Regions from separate parts of the Pseudomonas sp. ArH3a genome, predicted to be linked through region 1. Evidence: predicted binding sites of a transcription regulator. Region 1 holds the regulator's gene; the other holds the start of a gene.

Evidence for each region. Region 1 encodes sigma-54, which starts transcription at its own class of promoters, with help from an activator protein. Its sites were predicted from a motif close to ANTGGCATNNANNTTGCTNT; they were not measured.
Region 2: a site for sigma-54 is predicted at 3,336-3,355, ahead of glnA (glutamate--ammonia ligase). Genes of this name have one in related genera too.

What each region holds. Positions count from the first base shown of each region.
Region 1 covers NZ_CP080330.1:1,318,847-1,333,635, reverse strand. Annotated here, with positions in the region: gene lptA (lipopolysaccharide transport periplasmic protein LptA) at 1-548, shown strand, start outside; gene lptC (LPS export ABC transporter periplasmic protein LptC) at 1-13, shown strand, start outside; gene lptB (LPS export ABC transporter ATP-binding protein) at 552-1,277, shown strand; gene K0P33_RS05995 (RNA polymerase factor sigma-54) at 1,462-2,955, shown strand; gene raiA (ribosome-associated translation inhibitor RaiA) at 3,031-3,336, shown strand; gene ptsN (PTS IIA-like nitrogen regulatory protein PtsN) at 3,349-3,813, shown strand; gene rapZ (RNase adapter RapZ) at 3,816-4,673, shown strand; gene K0P33_RS05975 (HPr family phosphocarrier protein) at 4,689-4,961, shown strand; gene K0P33_RS05970 (ZIP family metal transporter) at 4,999-5,892, opposite strand; gene K0P33_RS05965 (superoxide dismutase) at 5,925-6,536, opposite strand; gene K0P33_RS05960 (hypothetical protein) at 6,538-6,981, opposite strand; gene K0P33_RS05955 (class II fumarate hydratase) at 7,009-8,385, opposite strand; gene K0P33_RS05950 (FagA protein) at 8,378-8,773, opposite strand; gene pmbA (metalloprotease PmbA) at 8,921-10,267, opposite strand; gene yjgA (ribosome biogenesis factor YjgA) at 10,376-10,897, shown strand; gene tldD (metalloprotease TldD) at 10,943-12,385, opposite strand; gene K0P33_RS05930 (carbon-nitrogen hydrolase family protein) at 12,402-13,250, opposite strand; gene K0P33_RS05925 (YhdP family protein) at 13,299-14,789, opposite strand, start outside.
Region 2 covers NZ_CP080330.1:643,711-658,499, reverse strand. Annotated here, with positions in the region: gene typA (translational GTPase TypA) at 1-1,527, opposite strand, end outside; gene thiI (tRNA uracil 4-sulfurtransferase ThiI) at 1,667-3,121, opposite strand; gene glnA (glutamate--ammonia ligase) at 3,456-4,862, shown strand; gene K0P33_RS02915 (DUF6124 family protein) at 4,935-5,174, opposite strand; gene K0P33_RS02910 (chorismate mutase) at 5,620-6,156, shown strand; gene glnL (nitrogen regulation protein NR(II)) at 6,530-7,615, shown strand; gene ntrC (nitrogen regulation protein NR(I)) at 7,612-9,048, shown strand; gene K0P33_RS02895 (hypothetical protein) at 9,518-9,958, opposite strand; gene K0P33_RS02890 (tRNA (cytidine(34)-2'-O)-methyltransferase) at 9,957-10,412, shown strand; gene secB (protein-export chaperone SecB) at 10,563-11,042, opposite strand; gene grxC (glutaredoxin 3) at 11,085-11,339, opposite strand; gene K0P33_RS02875 (rhodanese-like domain-containing protein) at 11,341-11,754, opposite strand; gene gpmI (2,3-bisphosphoglycerate-independent phosphoglycerate mutase) at 11,906-13,432, shown strand; gene K0P33_RS02865 (murein hydrolase activator EnvC) at 13,689-14,789, shown strand, end outside.

The DNA.
Region 1 (14,789 bases):
TGAGGCTCGTTAAAACCCTCCCTATTTTGCTCGGTCTGGGCGCAGCACTGGGAAGCGTGAGCGCCTGGGCTCTGCCGAACGATAGCCAGCAACCGATCCACATTCAGGCTGACGATGCGCAGCTGGATGACAAACAAGGTGTGGCCACCTACACCGGCGGCGTGATCATCACCCAAGGCTCGATGAAAATCACCGGCAACACGGTGACGCTCACGCGTACCCCGGCCGGCGATATTGACGTGGTGACGTCGGTGGGCAACCTGGCCTATTTCGAACAGAAGCAGGCGCCCGCCGATACCGCCCCGATGAAGGGCTACGGCAAGACCATCCAGTACCACGCCCAGCAGAACCGCATTGTCCTGATCGATCAGGCCAAAGTGGTCAGCACCGATGGCAACACCACGGAAGGTGAAAAAATCACCTATGACACCGTGAAGCAGATCGCTCAGGCCGGCCGCGCCAATGGCAGCAAGGTCACCGCACCTCGCCCGCGTATCGACATGGTTATCCAGCCGAAGCAGAAAGCTGACGCGAAGAAGGCGAACTAACGAATGGCAACCCTGAAAGCCCAGCATCTGGCCAAGGCCTATAAAAGCCGTCAGGTCGTACGCGACGTGAGCCTGTCGATCGACAGTGGCCAGATCGTCGGCTTGCTTGGCCCGAACGGTGCCGGCAAGACCACATGCTTCTATATGATCGTCGGGCTGGTTCAGGCGGATCAAGGGCGTGTACTGATCGACGACTTGGACGTCAGCCATCAGCCCATGCACGGTCGTGCACGCGCAGGTATCGGCTATCTTCCCCAGGAAGCGTCGATCTTCCGCAAACTGTCAGTGGCCGACAACATCATGGCGATCCTTGAGACCCGCAAGGAACTCGACCGTGATGGCCGCCGCAAGGAGCTGGAAAGCCTGCTGCAGGAGTTCCATATCAACCACATTCGCGACAACCTCGGCATGAGCTTGTCCGGTGGTGAGCGTCGCCGTGTGGAAATCGCCCGCGCCCTGGCCACTGCGCCTAAGTTCATCCTGCTGGACGAGCCGTTTGCCGGCGTCGACCCGATCTCGGTCGGCGACATCAAACAGATCATCTATCACCTCAAGGCCAAGGGTATCGGCGTATTGATCACCGACCACAACGTCCGTGAGACCCTCGATATCTGTGAAACAGCTTATATCGTCAACGATGGCCAGCTGATCGCCGAAGGCGATTCCGCCACTATCCTGGCCAACGAACTGGTCAAGGAAGTGTACCTGGGCCATGAGTTCCGCCTGTAAGCACTGTGGTGTCTGGCCATTCGCCAAGGCGCGCGGGAGTCAATAAAAACCTCGTTTTTTTTATTGTTACCGCGCTCTAGGCAAAGCCCCCGATATCAGGCATATAATTTGCTTATGTTTGGCGCTCACGCGCCCTGTCGTGGATGGCGCATTGCGCCGGCGAATAAGGTGTTAAGCCCCTGCCATGAAACCATCGCTAGTCCTGAGAATGGGCCAGCAGCTGACGATGACACCGCAGCTGCAACAGGCCATCCGCCTGCTCCAATTGTCGACCCTGGACCTGCAACAGGAAATCCAGGAGGCCCTGGAGTCCAATCCGATGCTCGAACGCCAGGAAGAAGGCGACGACTTCGATAATGCAGACCCGCTGGCCGACAACATCGAGCAAAAACCCAACGCCGACGTGCAGGAACCCTCTTATCAGGAAACCGCCCCGACGGTGGATAACCTTGAGGAAGGCGAATGGAACGAGCGCATTCCCAACGAGCTTCCCGTGGACACCGCGTGGGAAGACGTCTACCAGACCAGCGCCAGCAGCCTGCCGAGCAATGATGATGACGAGTGGGATTTCACCACCCGTACGTCCGTCGGCGAGAGCCTGCAAAGCCATTTGTTGTGGCAACTGAACCTCGCGCCGATGTCGGACACCGATCGCCTGATCGCCGTCACCCTGATCGACTGCATCAATAACCAGGGCTACCTGGACGAAACCCTTGATGAAATCCTCGAGGCCTTCGACCCTGAACTGGACATTGAACTGGACGAAATCGAAGCCGTCCTGCACCGCATCCAACAATTCGAGCCCGCCGGTATCGGCGCTCGCACGCTCAGCGAGTGCCTGCTGCTGCAACTGCGCCAACTGCCGGCCAAGACCCCTTGGCTCGCTGAGGCCCAGCGCCTGGTCACCGACTACATCGACCTGCTGGGCAGCCGCGACTACAGCCAGCTGATGCGCCGCATGAAGCTCAAGGAAGACGACCTGCGCCAGGTCATTGAGCTGGTACAGAGCCTCAACCCTCGCCCGGGCTCGCAGATCGAGTCCAGCGAAGCCGAATACGTGGTTCCCGACGTGATCGTGCGCAAGGACAACGAGCGCTGGCTGGTGGAATTGAACCAGGAATCGGTGCCGCGCCTGCGCGTCAACCCGCAATACGCAGGCTTTGTGCGCCGCGCCGACACCAGCGCCGACAACACCTTCATGCGCAACCAGTTGCAGGAAGCGCGCTGGTTCATCAAGAGCCTGCAGAGCCGCAACGAAACCCTGATGAAAGTGGCCACCCAGATCGTCGAGCACCAGCGCGGCTTCCTGGAATATGGCGACGAGGCCATGAAACCGCTGGTGCTGCACGACATCGCTGAGGCGGTGGGCATGCACGAATCGACGATTTCCCGGGTGACCACGCAAAAATTCATGCATACCCCACGGGGTATTTATGAGTTGAAATACTTTTTCTCCAGCCACGTCAGCACCTCCGAAGGCGGCGAATGCTCGTCCACGGCGATCCGCGCGATCATCAAAAAACTGGTTGCCGCGGAAAATCAGAAAAAGCCGTTGAGTGACAGCAAGATCGCTGGTTTACTGGAGGCACAAGGCATTCAGGTCGCCCGTCGAACCGTCGCCAAGTACCGCGAGTCCCTCGGGATCGCGCCTTCCAGCGAGCGTAAGCGTTTGATGTGACGGGCGGGCCATAGCGTTCCAGTGGCGGGTATTCCTACCCGCCGCTTTATGCACTGGCAACGAAGGAGAAGCTGTATGCAAGTCAATATCAGTGGACACCAACTGGAAGTGACCGAACCGCTGCGCGCCTATATAGGCGAAAAGCTCAAAAGAATTGAGGGGCATTTCGACAAGATCACCAATGTGCAAGTCATCATGACTGTCGAAAAGCTGAAGCAGAAAATCGAAGCCACCTTGCGTATACCCGGCGGGGAAGTCGTCGCCAATGCTGAGCATTCAGATATGTATGCCGCCATTGACGACCTGACCGACAAGCTGGATCGCCAAATCAAAAAGCATAAGGAAAAGCAGCAGAGCCTTCTTCAGGGCACAGGCCGCTAACACTCCCCACCCATGATCCGACTTGAAACCATCCTGACCCCCGGCCGTTCCCTCGTGAACGTGCCGGGCGGCAGTAAAAAGCGCGCCCTAGAACAAATTGCCAACCTGATCGGCCGCGAAGTGCCCGAACTGGATACGCAAGCTGTGTATGAGGCACTTATCGCCCGTGAAAAACTCGGTTCAACCGGTTTTGGCAACGGTATCGCGATTCCTCACTGCCGCCTGCAAGGCTGTGAAGCCCCAGTGAGCGCCCTGCTGCACCTCGATGCACCAATTGATTTCGACGCCATCGACGGCGCACCGGTCGACCTGCTGTTCGTTCTGCTGGTCCCGCAAGCCGCCACCGATGCACACCTGGAACTGCTCCGGCAGATCGCCAGCATGCTCGACCGCAAGGAAGTACGCGACAAACTGCGCAGTGCCAGCACCAACGAGGCGCTCTATCAGGTTGTCCTGGATGAACAAAGCGGGCAGTAATCATGCGTTTGATCATCGTCAGCGGCCGTTCCGGCTCGGGTAAAAGCACTGCCCTCAACGTTCTTGAGGACAACGGCTTCTATTGCATCGACAACCTGCCTGCGGGCCTGCTGCCTGAACTGGCGGAGCGCGCGCTGATCCACACTGAATTGGCACAACCCCTGGTTGCCGTTTCGATTGACGCCCGCAACCTGCCCAGCCACCTTGAGCGATTCCCGCAATTGCTCGAGGAAGTGCGCGCCAAGCACATTCATTGCGATGTGCTCTACTTGGATGCGGACGAAGAAACGCTGCTCAAGCGCTTTTCCGAGACCCGCCGACGCCACCCCCTCAGCAGCCCGCATCGCTCCCTGGCCGAAGCCATTGAGGACGAGACCACGCTGCTCGGCCCGATCATTGACCTCGCCGACCTCAAGATCAACACCACCAGCCTGAACCTGTATCAATTGCGGGATGCCATCAAGCTGCGCCTGCTGAACCAGCCGGAGCCCGGTACCGCTTTTCTGGTCGAGTCGTTTGGCTTCAAGCGCGGCATGCCGGTGGACGCCGACCTGGTCTTTGATGTGCGTTGCCTGCCTAACCCTTATTGGAAGCCAGAACTGCGCGAACAGTCGGGGCTGGATCAGCCTGTAGCCGAATACCTGGCCGCGCAGCCGGATGTAGAGGAGATGTTCCAAGACATCTCCAGCTACCTGCTCAAATGGTTGCCGCGCTTTGCTGCGAGCAATCGGGCCTATGTCACCATTGCCATTGGCTGTACCGGCGGCCACCATCGCTCCGTCTACCTGACCGAACGCCTGGGCCAGGTGCTGCAGCAAACCCTCAAGAACGTCCAGGTTCGCCACCGCGACCTTAGCTGAAAGGACCACCCCGCGATGCCCGCTCTGGAAATTGAAATCATCAACAAGCTGGGCCTGCACGCTCGCGCTTCCGCTAAATTCGTCGGCGTTGCCGGACAATTTCCTTGCGAGATCTACGCCGGGCGCACGCCGGAGTCCATGGTCAACGGCAAGAGCATCATGTCGATGATGATGCTGGCCGCCGGCAAGGGCACCAAGATTCACCTGAAGACGCAAGGCGAGCAGGAACAGGAAGCGATGGATGCCTTGGTGGCGCTGATCAACAACTACTTCGACGAGGGTGAGTAAATCCACCCTTTGAGAGGGATGTGAGGCTGCAACAGCCTCACCCCAGAGCTGTATCCATCACCATCATTAAACAGAACCCGATGCACAACCCCAAGCTGGCAAGCTTTTCGTGACCATTGCGGCGCGATTCGGGGATCACTTCGTGAGTCACCACCAGCAACATCGCACCAGCCGCAAGCGCGAGGCCCAGCGGTAACAAAACTTCTGCCAGGCTCACCAGCCACGCGCACAACACAGCGAATACCGGCTCTACCAACCCTGACGCGGCGCCGATCAGGAACGCTTTGACCCGCGACATCCCGGCCCCGGCCAAGACCAGCGCAATCACCAAACCTTCCGGCACGTCCTGCAGGGCAATGCCCATGGCCAGGCTATCGGCATCCGGCATGCCGCCACCGGCAGAGACGCCCACCGCCATGCCTTCCGGAATGTTGTGGGCAATGATGGCGAACACAAACAGCCAGATGCGGGGTGGGATCACCGGTTTATCCGGCGTGCCCACCAGCATTTCCGGGCTGGCGCCGGAGACCTTGCGGTCGACCAGGTACAGCCCGAACGCTCCCAGCATGATCCCAAAGCTGATCAAGCCGCTGGCGCCCCAGGGCGAAAGCCCCAGGCCTTCAGCGGCAGTGATACCCGGCACGATCAGCGAAAAGGCAGTTGCTGCCAACATCACTCCAGCACCAAAGCCCAACAATGTATCGCTGAGCGCTACCGGCATCCGACGAATCACCAGCACCGGCACCGCGCCCAGCGCCGTGCCGAGCGCGCAGATCGACCCGCCCTGCAAGGCACGCAGGATGCGCGGTTCAAGGTCCAGCCAGGCCAGCCCGTGGGCCACCAGCAATGCAGTACCTGCCAATAGCAGCAGTGAGCCAAACGCATAACGAAACATTCGTCCGCTGCTGATCGCCAGTATTTCAGTGCCCATAGTCGGCCTTAGGTCGTGTTATAGGGTCAATATCAGGCCAAGGCGGCCTGGTAGCGTGCGGCGACTTCCGGCCAATTGATCACGCTGTAGAAGGCGTTGATGTATTCCGGACGACGGTTCTGGTAGAGCAGGTAGTAGGCGTGCTCCCAGACGTCCAGACCGAGGATCGGCGTATTGCCGTTCATCAGCGGGCTGTCCTGGTTGCCGCTGCTTTCGACCACCAGGGTCTTTTGTGGGGTAACGCTCAGCCAGGCCCAACCACTGCCGAAACGCGTCAGGGCAGCCTTGGTGAAGGCTTCCTTGAAACTGTCGAAACCACCCAACTGTTCCTCGATCGCTTTGCCCAGCACGCCCTCAGGTTTGCCGCCGCCTTTGGGCGACATCACCGCCCAGAACAGCGAGTGGTTAGCGTGGCCGCCACCTTGGTTGATCACTGCGGCACGCAGTTTTTCCGGCAACTGCTGGACGCTGGACACCAACTTCTCAACCGGCCAGCCCGCAAACTCAGTGCCCTCAACCGCCGCATTCAGGTTGTTGATGTAGGTCTGGTGATGCTTGGTGTAGTGGATTTCCATGGTTTGCGCATCGATGTGCGGCTCCAGGGCATCGTAGGCGTAAGGCAGGGCAGGCAAGGTGTAGGACATATCAATGTGCTCCGTAATAAGGACTGTTGCGGATCGACGCATCCGTTTGCACCGCAGCGCCACCCAACAAGCGATGGGTTCGCGGGTACTCGCCGTGATCGCTGATGAAGTTCAACAGTTCGACGTAGGTCTTGCTGCTCTGGCGCAGCGCCGCCTCGCGCAATTGCCGGCTCAGGCGCGGGTCCTGCAGGGTCTGCAGCAGGCGCTGGTGGATAGCACACAGGTACTCCGCGCTTTCCTCAGGCTGGTTCAGGCGCAGGTGCAGGTCCGCCAGGTTGTGATGGGAAATGACGCAAGCCGCCACTGCTTCGTCGGCATCCGCCCAACGCTCGAATAACACTTGAGCCAGGGCCAGGGCTTGCAAATAGGCCTCGCGAGCGTCGACCAGTTCGCCCTGCATAAAGCAGCGATTGGCCCGTTCGATCGTGCGTTTCCAGTGCTCCATGGTGAGCCTCCAAAGCAGAGTCGGTGATTACACGCCGCCCGCCGTAAGCTTTTCCGGATCCAGCAGGATCTCCAGTTGGCTACGTGACAAGTCAGTGTGCTCGAGAGCGACATCAATTACCGGACGGCCTTGCTGATAGGCCTTCTTGGCGATTTCAGCGGCTTTTTGGTAACCAATGATCGGGTTGAGTGCGGTGACCAGGATTGGGTTGCGCGACAGCGCTTCCTTGAGCTTGGCTTCGTTGACCTTGAAGCTGGCGATGGCCTTGTCGGCCAGCAAGCGGCTCGAATTGGCCAGCAGTTCAAGGCTGCTGAGCAGGTTTTGGGCGATGATCGGCAGCATCACGTTCAGCTCGAAGTTGCCGGATTGCCCCGCGACAGTAATCACCGTGTCATTGCCGATCACTTGGGCCGCGACCATGGCAGTGGCTTCCGGGATCACCGGGTTGACCTTGCCCGGCATGATCGAAGAGCCCGGTTGCAGGCCTTCCAGCTCGATTTCACCCAGGCCTGCGAGCGGTCCGGAGTTCATCCAGCGCAGGTCATTGGCGATTTTCATCAGCGAGACGGCGGTGGCTTTCAACTGGCCGGACACGGCAACGGCTGTGTCCTGGGAGCCGATCAATGCGAACAGGTTCCTGCCCGGGGTGAATTTCACGCCAGTCAGGTTGCTCAGTTGCTGGCTGAAACGCGCGGCGAATTCCGGGTGTGCGTTGATCCCGGTGCCGACCGCCGTGCCGCCCTGAGCCAGGGCCTGCAAGCTCGGCAGCAAGTCCTGCAAGTGACCGATATTGGCCTTGAGCTGCTGCGCCCAGCCGTTGAGCACCTGGCTCATGCGCACCGGCATGGCGTCCATCAAGTGGGTGCGGCCGGTCTTGATGAACGGATGCACTTGCTCGGCCTTTTGCTCGATCACCTGCACCAAGTGCAACAGCGCCGGCAGCGTTTGCTCATGCAGCACCAAGGCGGCACTGACGTGGATGGTGGTGGGAATGATGTCGTTGCTGCTTTGGCCGCAGTTCACGTGGTCGTTAGGGTTGACCGCCTCGCCCAACAAACGTGTGGCCAGGGTCGCAATCACTTCGTTGGCGTTCATGTTGGAGCTGGTGCCGGAGCCGGTCTGGAAGATATCCACCGGGAAGTGCGGCATGTAATCGCCCTCCAGCAAGCCCTGGGCGGCATCGACAATGGCTTTGCCCTGCCCTTCGCTGATCTGCTTTAGGTCGACGTTGGCCTTGGCCGCAGCGGCTTTGGCCAGGATCAGGGCGCGGATGAATTGCGCCGGCATGCGTTGGTTGCTGATCGGAAAGTTGTTCACCGCGCGCTGGGTTTGTGCGCCATACAAGGCCTCGGCCGGTACTTGCAGTTCGCCCATGCTGTCGCGTTCGATACGGGTGTTACTCATCGGAAGATCCTTGCACCAGGTCAGAAACAGAAATGGAAGGCAGCAATTCGCAGGTCGCCAATTGCCAGGCAAAGGCCTGCCAGCGCTTAAGGCGGCAGGCACAGTGGGAGAGGTTTTCCAGGTCGCGCAGCGGGCGCCACGCCTGGTCCAGGCACATGGAGCGCCAATGCCAGGGCAAGGCGATATCGCGGGCGGTGTCGATCAGCAGGCGCAATGAGGTTTCGGCGATCGTCCACGGATGGGTCGCGGTGCAACACGCCAGGTACCGACCCTCATTGAGGTAATGTTCGATCAGGCGAGGTTCATTGGGATCGAGGCCGCAGCGAATCTGACGACTCATCCAGCGCCAGCTTTCCAGGTACGGATCCTCATGCAGGACAGAACTCATGATCCACACTCATTCGATAATGATATTTATTATTAAATGATATTGAGAATCAAAACAAGTACAGCACGTTAATCCACCTGTGACTCGGCCATAAAAAAAGGCACGCCATCTGTACGATGGCGTGCCTTTTTTTGAGCGCGAGAGTGATTAGCTGCCGGCGACAGTCATCCGCTCGATCAACACCGAACCGGTGCGAATGTTGCTGCGCAGTTCCAGGTCGTTACCCACGGCAACGATCTGCTTGAACATGTCGCGCATGTTGCCGGCGATGGTGACTTCCTGCACGGCGAATTGAATTTCGCCGTTTTCTACCCAGAAACCCGCCGCGCCGCGGGAATAATCACCGGTGACCATATTCAGGCCACTGCCCATCAGTTCGGTCACCAGCAGGCCACGGCCCATACGACGCAGCAACGCCGCCTGGTCTTCGTCGCCATGGGTCACGAACAGGTTGTGCACGCCACCGGCGTTGGCGGTGCTTGGCAGGCCAAGCTTGCGGCCAGCGTAAGTACCGAGAACGTAGGAGACCAACTCGCCCTTTTCGACAAACGGTTTGGCATAAGTGGCCAGGCCATCACCGTCGAACGCCGAACTGCCCATGGCGCGCATCAGGTGCGGGCGCTCATCAATGGTCAGCCACTCAGGAAACAGTTTCTGGCCGATTGCGCCCTCAAGGAACGAAGACTTGCGGTAGAGGTTGCCGCCGGAAATCGCGCCCAGGAAGCTGCCGAACAACCCGCCGGCCAGCTCTGCCGAAAACAGCACCGGCACTTCACAGGTCGGTACCGGGCGCGCGCCCAGGCGGCTCGCCGCACGCTGGGCTGCGCGCTGGCCAATGCTGACCGGGTCAGCCAGCAATTCGCCTTGGCGGCTCACGTCATACCAGTAATCACGCTGCATCTGGCCATCGGCCTCGGCAATCATCACGCAGCTCAGGCTATGGCGAGTGGAGGCGTAACCACCGATAAACCCGTGGCTGTTGCCATACACGCGGCAGCCCTGATGGGTACTCAAGGTGGTGCCGTCAGCATTCTTGATGCGAGGATCAGCATCAAACGCTGCCGCTTCGCAGATCAGCGCCTGCTCGATAGCCTGTTCAGGCGTGATGTCCCAAGTGTGAAACAGATCGAAATCCTTCAAGTCCTTGGCCATCAGTGCCTTGTCAGCCAAGCCTGAGCTTTCATCTTCGGAGGTGTGCTTGGCAATCGCCAACGCAGCGGCGACCGTCTCGCGAATCGCTTCGGGCCCGCTGGCCGACGTACTCGCCGAGCCCTTGCGCTGCCCTACATACAAGGTGATACCAAAACCCTGGTCGCGATTGAATTCGACGGTTTCCACTTCCCGCTGGCGCACCGACGTCGACAACCCCTGCTCCAGCGACACCGCCACTTCACAGGCGCTGGCCCCCTGGCGCTTGGCCTCGGCAAGGATCTGCTCGACTTGTTCCTGCAGTGCCGGTAACGCTTGCGGACCGACGCTTTGGGCTGCACTCATGGTTTTCTCCACTCAAATTCTGCTTTCGGTTAAGGCCATCGAGCGACCGGGCCGGACAAGCGGCCCCCGACTGGTTATCATGGCGGCGTTTCTTTGCGGACTGCCACCATGGTTGATTCTTACGACGACTCCCTCGATGGGGAGAAAAGCAAAACCCAGGTCAAACGCGAGCTGCATGCTCTGGTTGACCTTGGCGAGCGCCTTACAACGCTCAAGCCTGACTTGGTTGCAAAACTGCCACTGACCGACGAAATGCGCCGGGCCCTGGCTGATGCACCTAAGCACACCGCGAATATCGCGCGTAAACGGCACATCATGTTTATCGGCAAACTGATGCGCGATCAGGACACTGACGCCATTCTGACCCTGCTCGATCAACTCGATGCCTCCACTCGCCAATACAACGAACGTTTCCACAACCTGGAACGTTGGCGTGACCGCCTGATTTCGGGCGATGACGCTGTATTGGAGAAGTTCGTGTTGGACTACCCGGACGCGGACCGCCAGCAACTGCGCTCCCTGATCCGTCAGGCCCAGCACGAACTGGCGCAAAACAAGGCTCCGGCCACCAGCCGTAAAATTTTCAAGTACATCCGTGAGCTGGACGAGACTCAACGCGGCCTGCGCTGATCCTCTTCCCCGGGTGGCGTTCTGCGCCACCCGAAGCTCCACCTTTTACGACCCCGTGCCACCCACGGTGATCGCATCAATCTTCAAGGTTGGCTGACCAACGCCGACCGGCACCGACTGCCCATCTTTACCGCACGTGCCCACGCCGCTGTCCAGCGACAGGTCGTTACCGACCATCGACACCTTGCTCATGGCTTCCGGCCCGTTACCAATCAACGTTGCCCCTTTGACCGGCGCGGTAATCTTGCCGTCTTCGATCAGGTACGCCTCGCTGGTGGAGAACACAAATTTGCCGCTGGTGATGTCCACTTGGCCGCCGCCGAGGTTGGCGCAGTAGATCCCGCGTTTTACCGAGGCGATGATTTCCGCCGGGTCGCTTTCGCCACCGAGCATGTAGGTGTTAGTCATACGCGGCATCGGCAGGTGCGCGTAGGACTCGCGGCGGCCGTTACCAGTACGCGCCACGCCCATCAGGCGGGCGTTGAGCTTGTCTTGCATGTAACCCTTGAGCACACCGTTTTCAATCAGCGTGGTGCACTCGGTCGGCGTGCCTTCGTCGTCGATGCTCAGCGAACCACGACGACCGGCCAGGGTGCCGTCATCGACAATGGTGCACAGCTTGGACGCGACCATCTCGCCCATGCGCCCGCTGTAGGCGGAACTGCCCTTGCGGTTGAAGTCGCCTTCCAGGCCGTGGCCCACCGCTTCGTGCAGCAAAACCCCAGACCAGCCCGAGCCCAGTACCACCGGCAAGGTACCGGCTGGCGCCGGAATGGCTTCAAGGTTGACCAGTGCCTGGCGCAGCGCTTCGCGGGCGTAGCCCATGGCGCGGTCTTCAGTGAGGAAATAACGGTAGTCGGTGCGCCCGCCGCCGCCATGGCCACCGCGCTCGCGGCGACCGTTCTGCTCGACGATCACACTGACATTGAACCGCACCAGCGGCCGTACATCCGCCGCCAACCCGCCGTCGGTGGACGCCACAAGAATGCGCTCCCACACACCGGCCATGCTCACGGTGACTTGCTGGATACGCGGGTCGAGGGCACGGGTGGCCGCATCGATACGCTTGAGCAAGTCGACCTTTTCCGCACGGCTGATCACTTCCAGAGGGTTATCCGGCGCGTACAACTGAGCCACATCCTGGGTGCTGAATGCCTGCACCGTGCCGTTCTGGCCGGCGCGGGAGATCGAGCGTGCCGCACGCGCCGCCAGGCCCAGGGCTTCAAGGGTAATGGCGTTGCTGTAGGCAAACCCGGTCTTCTCACCAGATTGCGCGCGCACGCCCACACCTTGATCAAGGTTGAAGCTGCCTTCCTTGACGATGCCGTCTTCGAGGGCCCAAGACTCGGAAATCTGCCCTTGGAAATACAGGTCGGCCGCGTCGATGCCTGGCCCGGCCAGATCGCCGAGCACGGTTTGCAAGCTTTCGATGGTCACGCCACCGGGTGCCAGGAGGTGTTCACTGACTGAGGACAACAACTCGCTCATAGGTTTGGCCTTAAATTCATCGTTCCGAAGCAGGCCGCTGCGCGCCCTGCGAGAAAAAGCGCCGATGGTTGACCACCGGCATGCGCGCCCGTATCGACGCCTGTTCACTGCTATCGCGTTCGGCCAACAACACCGCTTCGCCTTGATCCTGTTGTGTCAGCACGCGCCCCCAAGGGTCGACAATTGCTGCGTGGCCAAAGGTTTCCCGTGGGCCTGGGTGTACGCCGCCTTGGGCGGCTGCCAGCAGGTAGCACTGGGTTTCGATGGCTCGCGCACGAATCAGCACATCCCAATGTGCAGCGCCGGTCACCGCCGTAAAGGCCGAGGGCGCGGTAATCAATTCAGCCCCCGCCGCACGCAATTCGCTGTACAACTCGGGGAACCGCAAGTCGTAGCATACCGTCAGGCCCAAGCGCCCCACCGGCGTGTCCGCCACGACAACATTGCCACCGAAAGCATAGTCGTCGGATTCGCGATAACGACCTCGAGCATCCGCCACGTCGACATCGAACAGGTGCAGTTTGTCGTAACGGGCGACGATTTCACCCCGATCATCGATCAAGAGCGAGCAGGCGTTGGATTTGGCGTTCGGTTGGTCCTTAGGCGGCAACGGCAATGTGCCGGCCACTATCCATAAGGTGAGGTCGCGGGCGGCCTGTTTCAACCACGGCAGGATCGGGCCTTCGCCCAAGGCTTCGGCGCGACCAATGTCGGCGACGTCACGACGGCCCATGGCGGCGAAGTTTTCCGGCAGTACCGCCAGCTTCGCACCGCCCGCCGCCGCTTGCTCCAGCAAGCGCCGGGCCTGAGCCAGGTTGGCCAGGACGTCACTCTGGCTGACCATTTGAATTACCGCAAAGGACATAGGCCAACACTCCGTAAAGGGCATGCGGCCATGCTACTCCACAGGCTCTCAGTTTGGTTTTTCAAATGGCTTGTCGAAGGTGATTTTTGGATCCTTCCATGGACCTTGCACCTTGTATTGCACACTGGCGAAGCGCGACACACGGTCGCCGATCAACTTGTCGATCAGGAACAGCGCGCCACCAATGGCCGGCGCACCGACAATCAATGCGGCAATCGGCAGGTTGTTGGTCACCGGCAATGTGACCAGCAACTTGGCGTCGACCCGGTCGGCCACCAGGTCCAGCGTGCCATTGAGCTCAAGGTTAGTGGATGGCCCGGTCATGGTGATCGGCTCACGGGTCACGAACACGCCATTACTGGCCGCCAGCAAGCCTTTGACCCGGTCATAGCTCAAACCTTTGCCGAGCAAGTCCGAGAAGTCCAGGCGCAAACGGCGACCGATGGAGTTGAAGTTGAGCAAACCAAATACCCGCAGGGCCTGGGCGCCGCCTTCCACTTCAACGAACTGGCCTTTGCGGAATGCAGCGTCCAGGCTACCGGAGAAACGCTTGGGCCCGACCCAGGCTGGCGAACCCGGCCAGCGACCGTCCACGTCCAGATGGAAGTCTTCACTCGTCACGGTCGGCGCAAAGCCCCAGCCCTTGAGCACATCGGCGATGTTCTTGCCATCCAGGCGGCCTTTGTACCAACTGCTGCTGTCACCCGGCGCGCCTTCCCAACCACCGGCACCCTTGAGCTGCATGCCTTTGAGGCCCAGGTCCAGGTTGTTGAAGGCCAGGCCCTTGGCGGTTGGGCGGATCTTCAGCGACCAGGCACCTATCAGATCAGGCCCCTGGAACAATTGATCGATGGCGATATCCAGTGCCGGAATGTCTTTGGGATCAATATCAGCCAACGGGTCCGGCGCGTTCTCATTCGCCTGCACCGTCGGGTCCACCGCCGGCAATTTCACGTACTGCAAGTTGATCGCAATAGGCGCACCCTTGGCATCCGGCAGGTTCACCGCGCCTTTGGCTTGCTGGCTGTCAAACTGCAAACCCCACGCAGCCGGCTTGCGACCCAGTTGCAAGTTGACCCGATCAAACTGGGTACCGAAGCCAGTCAACTTGCCCACCTTGAAATCAGCGCCACTGAGCAGTTGCTTGGCACTGCCGCCCGGATCATTGCCGGCGTAGCGGTTTACCAGTTTTTTCCACGGGTCGATGTCCAGCTCCGACAGCACGCCGCGAATACGTAGGCCTTTGCTAGCTGGCAACAAGGCAGCGCCATCGCCAAGGAACAATTCCCCACGACCGTCATTGAACTTGTCTGGAGGCGAGGCAAAGGTAAAGCTCGCCAGCTCGCCGTAATCAAACCAGTAGCGCCGCTCGGCGCCCTGCAAGGTCATACGGAACACGCTGTCACGGCCCTGACTGGCAGGCATGCCAAACGGTGCCGGCAGATCCACTGCTACGCCCTTCATGGTGGAGCTGACCATCAGTTGGCTGTCGGCGCCGTCCAGGGTCAGTTGCAATTGGTAAGGGATATCACCGGACAC
Region 2 (14,789 bases), 680 kb from region 1:
CTTGCCACGCGCCTGGAGAGTTTCCAGGGAGTAGGTCAGCGCCTTGCCGGTTTCTACCGATACCAGAACACCGTTCTGACGGCCGGACATGTCGCCGGACTTCATGGTGTCGTAGCGATCGAAGATCGAGGTCAGGATGCCAGCACCGTTGGTCAGGGTCAGGAACTGGTTACGGAAACCGATCAGACCACGAGCAGGGATGTTGTATTCCAGACGCACACGGCCTTTGCCATCCGGCACCATGTTGGTCAGGTCGCCGCGACGCAGGCCCATCTCTTCCATGACTTTGCCCTGGGATTCTTCCGGGGTGTCGATGGTCACGTCTTCAAACGGTTCCTGCTTCACGCCGTCAACCTGACGGATGATCACTTCCGGACGACCAACGCCCATTTCGAAGCCTTCGCGACGCATGGTCTCGATCAGTACCGAGAGGTGCAGCTCACCACGGCCGGAAACCTTGAACTTGTCAGCCGAGTCGCCTTCTTCAACGCGCAGTGCAACGTTGTACAGCAGCTCTTTGTCCAGACGTTCCTTGATGTTACGGGAAGTCACGAACTTGCCTTCTTTACCGCAGAAAGGCGAGTCGTTTACCTGGAAGGTCATGGAAACGGTTGGCTCGTCAACGGTCAGAGGCTTCATCGCCTCGACAGTGTCCGGCTGGCACAGGGTGTCGGAGATGAACAGCGAGTCCATACCGCTGACGCACACGATGTCGCCTGCGAAAGCTTCTTCAACGTCGATACGGTGCAGACCGTGGTGACCCATCAGCTTCAGGATACGACCGTTACGCTTCTTACCGTCGGCACCGATAGCAACAACCGGAGTGTTCGGCTTGACGCTACCACGAGCGATACGGCCAACGCCGATAACACCCAGGAAGCTGTTGTAGTCCAGTGCCGAGATTTGCATCTGGAACGGGCCTTCACGGTCAACCTTCGGCGGTGGAACGTGGTCAACGATCGCCTGGTACAGCGGGGTCATGTCTTCCGCCATGGCGGTGTGTTCCAGACCGGCAATACCGTTCAGGGCAGAGGCGTAGATCACTTGGAAATCAAGCTGCTCTTCGGTTGCACCCAGGTTGTCGAACAGGTCGAAAATCTGGTCCAGAACCCAGTCCGGACGCGCGCCTGGACGGTCAACCTTGTTGATGCACACGATCGGACGCAGGCCGGCTTCGAAAGCCTTCTTGGTCACGAAACGGGTTTGCGGCATAGGGCCGTCTTGGGCATCAACCAGCAGCAGAACGGAGTCAACCATCGACATTACACGTTCAACTTCACCGCCGAAGTCGGCGTGGCCCGGGGTGTCCACGATGTTGATGTGGTAGCCGTTCCAGTTGATAGCGGTGTTTTTAGCCAGGATGGTAATACCGCGCTCTTTTTCCTGGTCGTTGGAGTCCATCACGCGCTCGTCGTTGAGCTCGTTGCGCTCCAGGGTGCCGGATTGACGCAGGAGTTTGTCTACCAGGGTGGTTTTACCATGGTCAACGTGAGCAATGATGGCGATGTTACGTAGATTTTCGATCACTTGTGTATCTCGATCAGAGGATTCGGTGTGCTGACAGGTCGTGGCAGCGATTAACAGTAGAGTCAGGCCTTGCCGTTACAGCTTGACGGCAGAGTCGGGGGGCCGGTGACGCAGGCCACAGGCAAACAGCCCCGGGCTCTTAGCTCGGTCGATAAACGCGCACATTGGCATGCCCCTCACTGAGCAAATGGTGGGCATGCAGGCGACTCATCACGCCTTTGTCGCAATACAGCAGGTACTGACGGCTGTTATCCAGTTCCTTGAAACGCGCGTTCAATGCGTAGAACGGCAGCGCTTGCACGTCGATGCCAGTGATTTCCAGCGGCTCATCTTCCGCGGCATCCGGGTGACGGATGTCGACGACAATCTGGCCGGCCAGGGCTTCGCTGACTTCTTCGATTTGCACGTCTTGGCCCAGTTCGTCGATTACGCGATCGATCGGGACCATTTTGGCGTTCTCGAGCGCACGCTCCAGAATCGCCATGTCGAACTGTTGTTCTTCGTACTCCACGCGGTTGCGCTTGGCGTGGGTCTTGGGGTTCACCGAGATGACCCCGCAATATTCAGGCATGTGCTTGGCGAAATCCGCCGTGCCGATTTCTTCGGCCAGGTCGATGATGTCCTGCTTGTGACTGGCAATCAGCGGGCGCAGCACCAGCTTTTCGGTCACGCAGTCAATCAGCGACAGGTTCGGCAGCGTCTGGCTGGAAACCTGGGAGATCGCTTCGCCGGTCACCAGCGCGTCGATCTGCAACTGATCGGCGATTCGGGACGCAGCGCGCAACATCATACGCTTCAATACTACGCCCATATGACTGTTATCGACTTTGCCGAGAATTTCGCCCAGCACTTCCTCGAACGGCACGCTTACGAATAGCACGCGCTGGGAGCTGCCGTACTTCTTCCAGATAAAATGCGCGACTTCCATCACGCCCAATTCGTGTGCACGCCCGCCCAGATTAAAGAAGCAGAAGTGGCTCATCAGGCCGCGGCGCATGATCTGGTAGGCCGCCACTGTGGAATCGAAACCGCCGGACATCAGTACCAGGGTCTGTTCCAGGGCGCCCAACGGGTAGCCGCCAATGCTGTTGTGCTGGCTGTGGATCACAAACAACCGTTGGTCGCGAATTTCCATGCGCACTTCAATTTGCGGCGCTTTCAGGGAAATTCCGGCGGCGCCGCACTCGCGACGCAGCTTGCTGCCGACGTATTTCTCGACGTCCATGGAGGTGAAGGTGTGCTTGCCGGCGCGCTTGCAGCGCACCGAAAAAATCTTGCCTTCTAACTCTGTGCCGAAATGCAGTTTGCACTTTTCGGTGATGTCGTCGAAGTCGCCCAGCGGGTACTCATCCACCTGCAGGAAATGCGCGATGCCCGGCATGCAGCTCAGGCGCTCGGTCATGTCCTTCAAGGCTTTGGCGTCGGTGACACGGGTTTCCAGCTCGAGGTTGTCCCACACGCCGTTCACCACCACAGCCGGGTCCAAGTCACGGAGCACGGCACGGATGTTCTTGGCCAACTGACGGATGAAACGCATCCGTACCGGTCGGCTTTTGATGGTGATCTCGGGGAACACTTTAACGATTAATTTCATGGAAACAGCGCGCGCCGGGCCTGCTGAAAAAGGGGGGCGCGGATTATAGCGGAAATCGCTCAAGGTTTAACCAGTTAATATGCATTGACGATACCGCGCACCAAAACGGGTCATTTGCGCAAATTAACGCTACATTGCAGTGCGTTAATTATTCCGCTTCAGCGGATTGCACCGTTATAGGGGCCATTTTGAGGCAAAAAGGCCATGTTGGCGCACTGGCATGCAATTTGCTCTCTTGTGAGGCAGGTTGCCTTGGTCGAGTATTCGCGCCGGCATCACCCACATTCTAAGGGCTAACTCCACTACCCCAGCCCGAAGCCACCCGGAGGACACCATGTCGAAGTCGGTTCAACTCATCAAAGATCATGACGTTAAATGGATTGATCTGCGCTTCACGGACACTAAAGGTACTCAGCACCACGTGACCATGCCGGCTCGCGACGCGCTGGATGATGCTTTCTTCGAAGAAGGCAAAATGTTCGACGGTTCCTCCATTGCTGGCTGGAAAGGCATCGAAGCTTCCGACATGATCCTGATGCCGGACGACAGCACTGCCGTTCTCGACCCGTTCACCGAAGACCCAACCCTGATCATCGTCTGCGACGTGATCGAGCCTTCGACCATGCAAGGCTACGACCGCGACCCACGTGCGATCGCCAAGCGTGCCGAGGAATACCTGAAGTCGACCGGTATCGGCGACACCGTATTCGTTGGCCCAGAGCCAGAATTCTTCATCTTTGATTCGGTCAAGTTCAAGTCCGACATCTCCGGCTCCATGTTCAAGATCTTCTCTGAACAAGGTTCGTGGATGTCCGACCAGGACATCGAAGGCGGCAACAAAGGCCACCGTCCAGGTATCAAAGGTGGCTACTTCCCAGTTCCGCCATTCGACCACGACCACGAAATCCGTACCTCCATGTGCAACGCCATGGAAGAAATGGGCTTGGTCATCGAAGTTCACCACCACGAAGTGGCGACTGCCGGCCAGAACGAAATCGGTGTGAAGTTCAACACCCTGGTGGCCAAGGCTGACGAAGTTCAGACCCTGAAGTACTGCGTACACAACGTGGCTGATGCCTACGGCCGTACCGCTACCTTCATGCCTAAGCCGCTGTATGGCGATAACGGTTCGGGTATGCACGTTCACCTGTCCATCGCCAAAGATGGCAAGAACACCTTCGCTGGCGAAGGTTATGCCGGCCTGTCCGACACCGCCCTGTACTTCATCGGCGGTATCATCAAGCACGGTAAGGCCCTGAACGGCTTCACCAACCCGTCGACCAACTCCTACAAGCGTCTGGTCCCAGGTTTCGAAGCGCCGGTAATGCTGGCCTACTCGGCTCGCAACCGTTCCGCCTCGATCCGTATTCCTTACGTGTCCAGCCCACGCGCTCGCCGTATCGAAGCGCGCTTCCCGGACCCAGCAGCTAACCCGTACTTGGCTTTCGCTGCCCTGGTCATGGCTGGCCTGGACGGTATCCAGAACAAGATCCACCCAGGCGACGCCGCCGACAAAAACTTGTACGACCTGCCGCCTGAAGAGGCCAAAGAGATCCCACAAGTGTGCGGCAGCCTGAAAGAAGCCCTGGAAGAGCTGGACAAGGGCCGTGCGTTCCTGACCAAAGGCGGCGTATTCAGCGACGACTTCATCGATGCCTACATCGAGCTGAAAAGCGAAGAAGAAATCAAAGTACGCACCTTCGTACACCCACTGGAATACGAGCTGTACTACAGCTGCTGATCCGGTAGCGCTGCTTAACGTGGCGTGATGAAAAAAGACCTCCTTCGGGAGGTCTTTTTTTTTGCCTGGGGTTCAGCAGGCCGGGGCGTGGCGGTCGAGCATCTTGGCAATCATCAAGGTACCCAAGGCACTGAGCTGGTGAATCGCCAGAACCGTATCGCGGTGTTTGCCTTCCAGCGCCTCGGACAAATCAAGCAACAAGGTGCTGACCGAGGAGAAGGCTTCAAAGCTGTTGACCAGCAGGGACTCGTCGTCGCTACCGGGATCGATGGTGAAGACGGATGGAGGTGGATTTGGGGTTGGTTTGAACATTTTCTACATTCCTCAATGAGGCCGCCTTCGCTTCGCTACTAAACGAAAGGGTGGCGGCTGTGCGCAGGTTAGTAGACCGGTGAATGTAGAAGCCCGGCGCATCCGAGGATGCCCTGCGCACAGCCACCATCAAGCACAGATTTGGGAAATCTGATTGATGGAGAATGCACGACCTACAATTCGAATCCAGGCTACTAAACCTGATCGCTGATGAGCAGCGACCGAGCAACCTTAAAGACGACAAGCCAGCCGTACAAGCCGGCGGATTCTGGCTCACCTGTAGGCAAGCACGCAAGTTAAGGTAGCCTCTGACTGACACCGCCCCCAACCTGCAAACCCAATCAACATGTGGGCGCTGGCTTGCCTGCGATAGCATCAGCTGGGTATACCTGCTGTACCGAGTTGCCCGCATCGCAGGCAAGCCAGCTCCCACAGGAGATCTGCTTTGAAACATCGACTTGTGTTCGCTTTGTTATTTATCAGCGCCAGTGCGAGCGCCGCGCCGCCCACCCTGGAGCCTCTGCTCAACAGCATCGCCGAGCGCCTGGAGATCGCCGACCAGGTTGCCCTGAGCAAATGGGACAGCCACAAGCCCGTAGAGGACAAGAAGCGCGAACAGGAAGTGATCGCCAGCGTCGTCGCCCAGGCGCCTACTTACAAACTGGACCCCGCCGCCGCCGAGCAATTTTTCTCGGCGCAGATCGAAGCCAATAAGTTGGTGCAATACACCCATCTATCCGACTGGCAGTTCCAAGGCAAAGCGCCCGACAACCCGCGCCCGGACCTGGTGAAGCAGATTCGTCCGCAGCTGGATCAACTGCAAAAACGCCTGCTCCAGCAGCTTGCGGACTTCACCCCACAGCGCACCGACCCACAGTGCCCGCAATGGTTGACGCAAGCCGTCCATGAGCCACAGAACGAACCAATGCGCCAACTGGCGATGATCCGCGCCACCGCTGAGCTGTGCATCTACAAAGGTTAAAGACTGCAAACCCAATCAGAACTGTGGGAGCTGGCTTGCCTGCGATAGCGTCGGCACATTCAATATTGCTATCGCAGGCAAGCCAGCTCCCACATTGACCTAGATACTCATGCCAATTCATCGCCAGCCCTCACTTCCTGAACAGGTTTCACAAAACCGCACTATATTGGTGCGATAGCCTGCACGCTTCCCATCTGCCCAGCCCATTTTGGTTCGATTCTTCCCGAACAAGCTGGCAGAACGCCACAGTTTCGCGCCTTAAACCCCTATTTCAGGGGTTTAACGCTTCTTTTCGGAGCCTTGGTTTGGTTTTTGCATTTTCCTTGTATCAGCGTGTGCCTCAAGCCCGCGCCTTGCTCCAAAAGAGGTCCTGATGACCATCAGCGATGCACTGCACCGTTTGTTACTCGACAACCTGACCACCGCGACCATTCTGCTCAATGACGACCTGCGTCTTGAGTACATGAACCCGGCGGCGGAGATGCTCCTGGCCATCAGCGGCCAGCGCAGCCATGGGCAGTTCATCAGCGAATTGTTCACCGAGTCGGCCGAAGCCTTGAGTTCTTTGCGCCAGGCGGTGGAGCAGGCACACCCGTTCACCAAGCGCGAAGCGATGCTCACCGCCCTCACCGGCCAGACGCTGACGGTCGACTACGCCGTGACCCCGATCCTGAGCAACGGCACCACCCTGCTGCTGCTCGAAGTGCACCCACGTGACCGCCTGCTGCGCATCACCAAGGAAGAAGCGCAGCTGTCCAAGCAGGAAACCAGCAAGATGCTGGTGCGCGGCCTGGCCCACGAGATCAAGAACCCGTTGGGCGGGATTCGCGGCGCCGCGCAACTGCTGGCCCGCGAACTGCCGGAGGAGCACCTCAAGGACTACACCAACGTCATCATCGAGGAGGCCGACCGCTTGCGTAACCTGGTGGACCGCATGCTCGGCTCCAACAAGTTGCCATCGCTGGCGATGACCAACGTGCACGAGGTGCTGGAGCGCGTCTGCCAACTGGTCGAGGCCGAAAGCCAAGGCTGCATCACCCTGGTGCGCGACTACGACCCAAGCATTCCCGACGTGTTGATCGACCGCGAACAGATGATCCAGGCGGTGCTCAATATCGTGCGCAACGCCATGCAGGCCATCAGCAGCCAGAACGAGCTGCGCCTGGGCCGCATCAGCCTGCGCACCCGCGCCCTGCGCCAGTTCACCATCGGCCATGTGCGCCATCGCCTGGTGACCAAAGTCGAGATCATCGACAACGGCCCGGGCATTCCTGCGGAACTGCAGGAAACCATTTTCTTTCCCATGGTCAGCGGCCGCCCGGACGGTACCGGGCTGGGCCTGGCCATTACTCAGAACATCATCAGCCAGCACCAGGGCTTGATCGAATGTGAAAGCCATCCCGGCCACACCACGTTCTCGATCTTTCTGCCTCTGGAACAAGGAGCCCCATCGACATGAGCCGTAGTGAAACTGTCTGGATCGTCGATGACGACCGTTCTATCCGCTGGGTCCTCGAGAAAGCCTTGCAACAGGAAGGCATGACCACCCAGAGCTTCGACAGCGCCGACGGCGTGATGAGCCGCCTGGCGCGCCAGCAGCCGGACGTGATCATCTCCGACATCCGCATGCCCGGCGCCAGTGGCCTGGACTTGCTCGCGCGCATCCGTGAGCAGCACCCGCGCCTGCCGGTGATCATCATGACCGCGCACTCGGACCTGGACAGCGCTGTCGCGTCCTATCAAGGCGGCGCCTTTGAATACCTGCCCAAGCCGTTCGACGTGGATGAGGCGGTGGCGCTGGTCAAGCGCGCCAACCAGCACGCCCAGGAACAACAGAACCAGCAAGCCCCACCCGCCCTGACCCGCACCACGGAAATCATCGGCGAAGCGCCGGCGATGCAGGAAGTGTTTCGCGCCATCGGGCGCTTGAGCCACTCCAACATCACCGTGCTGATCAACGGCGAGTCGGGCACCGGTAAAGAGCTGGTGGCGCATGCACTGCACCGCCACAGCCCACGGGCGGCCTCGCCGTTTATCGCGCTGAACATGGCGGCGATTCCCAAGGATTTGATGGAATCCGAGCTGTTCGGCCATGAGAAAGGCGCCTTCACCGGTGCCGCCAACCTGCGTCGCGGCCGCTTTGAACAGGCCGACGGCGGTACGCTGTTCCTGGATGAGATCGGCGACATGCCGGCCGACACCCAGACCCGCTTGCTGCGCGTATTGGCCGACGGCGAGTTCTATCGCGTTGGCGGGCACACGCCGGTCAAGGTCGACGTGCGCATCATCGCGGCGACCCACCAGAACCTCGAAACCTTGGTGCACGCGGGCAAATTCCGTGAAGACTTGTTCCACCGTCTGAACGTGATCCGTATCCATATCCCACGCATGTCGGACCGTCGCGAAGACATCCCGACCCTGGCCCGCCACTTCCTCAGCCGCGCCGCGCAGGAGCTGGCCGTCGAGCCGAAGCTGCTGAAAAGCGAGACTGAGGAATACCTCAAGAACCTGCCATGGCCAGGTAACGTGCGCCAGCTGGAGAACACCTGCCGCTGGATCACCGTGATGGCTTCGGGTCGCGAAGTGCATATCAGCGACCTGCCGCCGGAGCTGCTCAGCCTGCCGCAGGACTCAGCCCCTGTGACCAACTGGGAACAGGCGCTGCGCCAATGGGCAGATCAGGCCTTGGCGCGTGGCCAGTCGAACCTGCTCGACAGCGCCGTGCCGGCGTTCGAGCGAATCATGATCGAAACCGCCTTGAAGCACACCGCCGGCCGCCGCCGCGACGCCGCCGTGCTGCTGGGCTGGGGCCGTAATACCCTGACGCGCAAGATCAAGGAGCTGGGGATGAAGGTGGATGGCGGGGATGAAGATGAGGGTGATGAGGGCTGACTGATCGTTCCCACGCTCTGCGTGGGAATGCCTCCCCGGACGCTCCGCGTCCAGGCCTCACTGCAACTTGAGGTCTGTGCACTGGTGACGCGGAGCGTCACACGATGCATTCCCACGCGGAGCGTGGGAACGATCAGATCAGATGCAGTGCACCGCTTCAATGCACCATGAACCGGCATCGGGCATGGATCCAACGCTTGAAACATCAGCCACGCTGAAAAAACCTTGAACAGCAAAAACACCAAAGCCCCGTATTCCGGGGCTTTGCGCTTTATGGCGTGATTTTTTGGCACAAATTACAAACTCTGGCACGCGCCCTGCAATAACCCTTGTACTACCCAGTTTCGGGGACCTTGGTACAGGCAGGCCGAGAATCCCCTCTTTACACCTGGGGTGCTTGATGCGGATCGCGTCGTGCCCCACACCCGTTTCGGGAACCTCGGTACAGGCAGGCCGGGGATTCCCTCTTTTATTGCTCTTGGAGATGGATCTCAAGCCGCCAGCGGCCATCGGCCTTCTCTCCCTTCCATTCCCCGCGCAACGGCCGAGCCGCCACCAGGTTGAGCAGCAAGCCGCTATCGGTCTTGCGGATGCGCCAGTTCACGTCCTTGTCATTGACCTTGAGTTGCCCATTGGCCACCTTGCCCTGCGCGTCGAACAGCAGCGCCACGGTGCCATCCACCTGCTCGCCGTGCAGCTTGGGCTCGCTGTTGAACCACACCACCACGCCGTCCTTTGCCAGCTCTACCTGTTGCAATTCGACCGGCTCCGGGGTGGTCAGGCGGCCAATCATCAGGCCGATCATCAAACCGACAATCACCATTGAGCCCAAGACCCTGGGCAATAGCTTCGGCCTTGGGTCGTCTTCAGGGGTAGAATGCAGCGCATCTTTGCCTTCGGAGCCGTGCATGTTTCACGTCATCCTTTTTCAACCAGAAATTCCGCCGAATACCGGCAACGTTATCAGGCTGTGCGCCAACAGTGGCTGCCACCTGCATTTGATTGAGCCGCTGGGCTTCGACATGGACGACAAGCGCCTGCGCCGCGCCGGGCTGGACTACCACGAGTACGCCACGCTCAAGCGCCACGCCGATCTGGCCAGTTGCCTGGAAAGCCTGGGCCACCCACGGCTGTTCGCGTTTACCACCAAGGGCTCGCGGCCGTTTCATGATGCCAGCTTTGCCGAAGGCGACGCCTTCCTGTTCGGCCCGGAAAGCCGTGGCCTGCCGGCCGAGGTGCTCGACGCACTGCCCGACGGCCATCGCCTGCGCTTGCCGATGCGCGAGGGTTGCCGCAGCTTGAACCTGTCGAACACCGTGGCCGTCGCGGTCTACGAAGGCTGGCGCCAGCTCGGCTTCAAGTAACACGTAAAAACAAATGTGGGAGCGGGCTTGTGTGGGAGCCGGGCTTGCCCGCGATGCAGGCACCTCGGTGTGTCAGTCACACCGGGGTGATGCTATCGCAGGCAAGCCAGCTCCCACACAAGCCCGCTCCCACATTTTTACCGCGTCGACTTACTGAACGGTCGACGAACCTTCCTGTTGCATGCGCTGCAGCTCTTGCGCGTACAAGGCATCGAAGTTCACCGGAGCCAGCATCAGCGCAGGGAACGAGCCACGGGTGACCAGGCTGTCCAGGGTCTCACGGGCATACGGGAACAGGATGTTCGGGCAGAACGCGCCCAGGGTGTGGCTCATGGACGCTTCGTCCAGGCCCTGGATCAGGAAGATACCGGCCTGTTGCACTTCAGCGATGAAGGCGACTTCTTCGCCATTCTTGACGGTGACCGACAGGGTCAGCACGACTTCGTGGAAGTCACCTTCCAGTGCCTTTTGACGGGTGTTCAGGTCCAGCGCAACGCTTGGAGTCCATTCCTGACGGAAGATGGCCGGGCTTTTCGGCGCTTCGAACGACAGGTCACGCACGTAGATCCGCTGCAGCGAGAATTGTGGGCCTTGGGTTTCTGCTGCTTCAGTATTCTGTTGGTCAGTCATCACAGATCCTTCTTGATCTTGGGGTCTTTTAGGGTTTAGGAGTCAGACGAGCAGCAGCGCATCGAGTTTACCGGCGCGCTCCAGGGCGAACAGGTCATCGCAACCACCGACATGCTTGTCGCCGATCCAGATCTGCGGCACGGACGTGCGCCCCGCCTTCTGGGTCATTTCGGCGCGCACCTGGGGTTTGCCGTCGACCTTGATCTCTTCGAAGGCAACGCCCTTTTTCTCAAGCAGGGCCTTGGCCCGCATGCAGTAAGGGCACCAATCGCTGGAGTAAACGACAACCTGACTCATGTCACTTCACCAACGGCAGGTTATCGGCCTTCCAACTGCCGATACCGCCGGACAGTTTGGCGGCGGTGAAACCAGCCTTGAGCATCTCGCGGGCGTGGGTCCCGGCGTGCTGGCCTTGGGCGTCGACCAGAATAATGGTCTTGCCTTTGTATTTTTCCAGCTCGACCAGGCGTGCGATGAGCTTGTCCTGTGGAATGTTCAGGGCGCCGACGATATGGCCGGCGGCAAAATCCTTGACCGGGCGAATATCCACGACAACGGCCTCATCCTTGTTGACCAGCGCGGTCAGCTCCGACGTGCTCAGGCTGCGGCCACCGCGGCTCATTTCATGAGCGATCAGCAGCGCCAGCAGGATGACGAAGGCACCCGCGAGCAGGTAGTGGGCAGTGGCAAATGCAATCAGGTGATCAACCATCAAGGAGGTTCCAGGGCGTTAAAATGGCGGTAAGTATACACAGCCGTCAGGGGGGGCCAACCCCCGTAAAGCGGTGACGTGGTCGGAACTTCGCTTTAGACTGCTACTCCCTTTTAGATTGCCTTCCTTTATTACCGCCGCGAGAGGATCTATGACTACTACGCCTAAACCTTTGGTCCTGATAATTCTCGATGGCTTCGGACACAGTGAAAGCCACCACGACAACGCCGTGTACTCGGCCAAGAAGCCGGTACTCGACCGCCTCACCGCCACCGTACCCAACGGTTTGATCTCAGGTTCGGGCATGGATGTAGGCCTGCCGGACGGCCAGATGGGCAACTCGGAAGTCGGCCACATGAACCTCGGCGCCGGACGAGTGGTATACCAAGACTTCACACGCGTGACCAAATCGATCCGCGACGGCGAGTTCTTCGAGAACCCGACCATCTGCGCGGCGGTGGATAAAGCAGTCGCAGCCGGCAAGGCCGTGCACTTCATGGGCCTGTTGTCCGACGGCGGCGTGCACAGCCACCAGGACCACCTGGTCGCCATGGCCGAGCTGGCGTTCAAGCGCGGCGCCGACAAGATCTACCTGCACGCCTTCCTCGACGGCCGCGACACCCCGCCAAAAAGCGCGCAGTCGTCCATCGAGCTGCTCGACGCCACCTTCGCCGCCCTCGGCAAGGGCCGCATCGCCAGCCTGGTCGGCCGTTACTTCGCCATGGACCGTGACAACCGCTGGGACCGCGTGGCCCAGGCCTACAACCTGATCGTCGACGGCCAGGCCGAATTCAACGCCGCCACCGCACAGGAAGGCCTGGAGGCCGCCTATGCGCGTGGCGAGAGCGATGAATTCGTCAAAGCCACTACCCTCGGCGAGCCGGTGAAAGTCGAAGACGGCGACGCCGTGGTGTTCATGAACTTCCGCGCCGACCGTGCCCGTGAGCTGAGCCACGTGTTCGTCGATACCGGTTTCAAAGATTTTGAGCGCGCACGCCAACCGAAAGTCGAGTTCGTGATGCTCACCCAATACGCCGCCAACATTCCGGCCCCCTCGGCGTTTGCCCCGGGCAGCCTGGAAAACGTGTTGGGCGACTACCTGGCGAAAAACGGCAAGACCCAGTTGCGCATCGCCGAAACCGAAAAATACGCCCACGTGACCTTCTTCTTCTCCGGCGGGCGTGAAGAACCGTTCCCGGGCGAAGAACGCATCCTGATCCCGTCGCCAAAAGTCGCCACCTACGACCTGCAGCCGGAAATGAGCGCACCCGAAGTCACCGACAAGATCGTCGATGCCATCGACAATCAGCGTTACGACGTGATCGTGGTCAACTACGCCAACGGCGACATGGTGGGCCACAGCGGTAACCTGGAAGCGGCCGTAAAAGCCGTGGAATGCCTGGACCTGTGCGTCGGCCGCATCGTCGACGCCCTGGAGAAAGTCGGCGGCGAAGCGCTGATCACCGCTGACCACGGCAACTGCGAGCAGATGTCCGACGAATCCACCGGGCAAGCCCACACCGCCCACACCACCGAGCCGGTGCCGTTCATCTATGTCGGCAAGCGCGACCTGAAAGTGCGTGAAGGCGGCGTGCTGGCGGATGTGGCGCCGACCATGCTGAAGCTGATGGGGTTGGAGAAGCCGAAAGAGATGACCGGGACTTCGATTCTGGTTTGACCCTGAGAAGCACCGCAAGCCCCTGTGGGAGCTGGCTTGCCTGCGATAGCATCAACTCGGTATCTCTGAAGCACCGAGGTGTCCGCATCGCAGGCAAGCCAGCACCCACAGGGTTGGAAGGTGCTTTTGAGGATATCTTTTTGCCACACCAACGCCACTCGGCACCTATCTTGCCCGCAAGCCCCAATTGGGCGTTTTTTTTGCGGCGCTTGGCGGGCATACTAGGCTGTCCCTTTCCCTGGTGTCGCCCGCCTCTATGCTTCGCGCCTTGATTACCCTCGCTCTTGTCTGCCTGCTCCAACCGGCGTTTGCCGATGAGCGCGCACAAACCCAACAACAGTTGGACGCTACGCGTCAGGACATTACTGAGCTGAAAAAACTGCTCGGCAAGCTCCAGGAAGAAAAATCCGGGGTGCAGAAAGACCTGCGCGGCACGGAAACCGAGATGGGCAAGCTCGAGAAGCAGGTCCAGGAGCTGCAAAAAGAATTAAAGAAGAGCGAGTCGGAACTGGAGCGACTCGACGCTGAGAAAAAAAAACTCCAGAGCGCACGCGTTGAACAGCAACGCCTGATCGCGATCCAGGCCCGCGCCGCCTACCAGAGCGGCCGCCAGGAATACCTCAAGCTGCTGCTTAACCAGCAGAACCCAGAAAAATTCGCGCGTACCCTCACCTATTACGACTACCTGAGCAAGGCACGCCTGGCGCAACTTAAGGGTTTTAACGAAACCCTGCGCCAATTGGCCAATGTCGAACAGGAAATTGCCGACCAGCAATCCCAGCTGCTCGACCAGAAAAGCGCCCTCGACACCCAGCGCGACCAACTGGACAAGGTACGTAAGGAGCGCCAGCTGGCACTGGCCAAGCTCAATAACGATGTAAAAGCCCGCGACGCCAAGCTCCAAGCACGCGAGCAGGACCAGGCCGACCTCGGCAAAGTGCTCAAAACCATCGAAGAAACCCTGGCCCGCCAGGCACGTGAGGCTGAAGAAGCGCGCCAGAAAGCGCTGATCGCCCAGCAGGAAGCGGAAAAAAAGCGCCAGCGTGAGGCCGAACTGGCAGCGACCACCGACGCACCGGCGCCCCGTAAACCGCCGCGCGCAGCCCCTGGGCCACTGGTTTCCAGCGCCGGCGAGAACTTCGGCGGCCCTTTTGCATCAGCGCGCGGCAAACTTCCATGGCCCGTTGATGGTCGACTACTGGCACGCTTCGGTGAAACCCGTGGCGATGACACCCGCGCCAAGTGGGATGGCGTCATGATCAGCGCCGGCGCCGGCAGCCAGGTGCATGCCGTGCATGGTGGCCGTGTGGTGTTTGCCGATTGGCTGCGGGGCGCGGGTTTGTTGGTGATTCTTGAC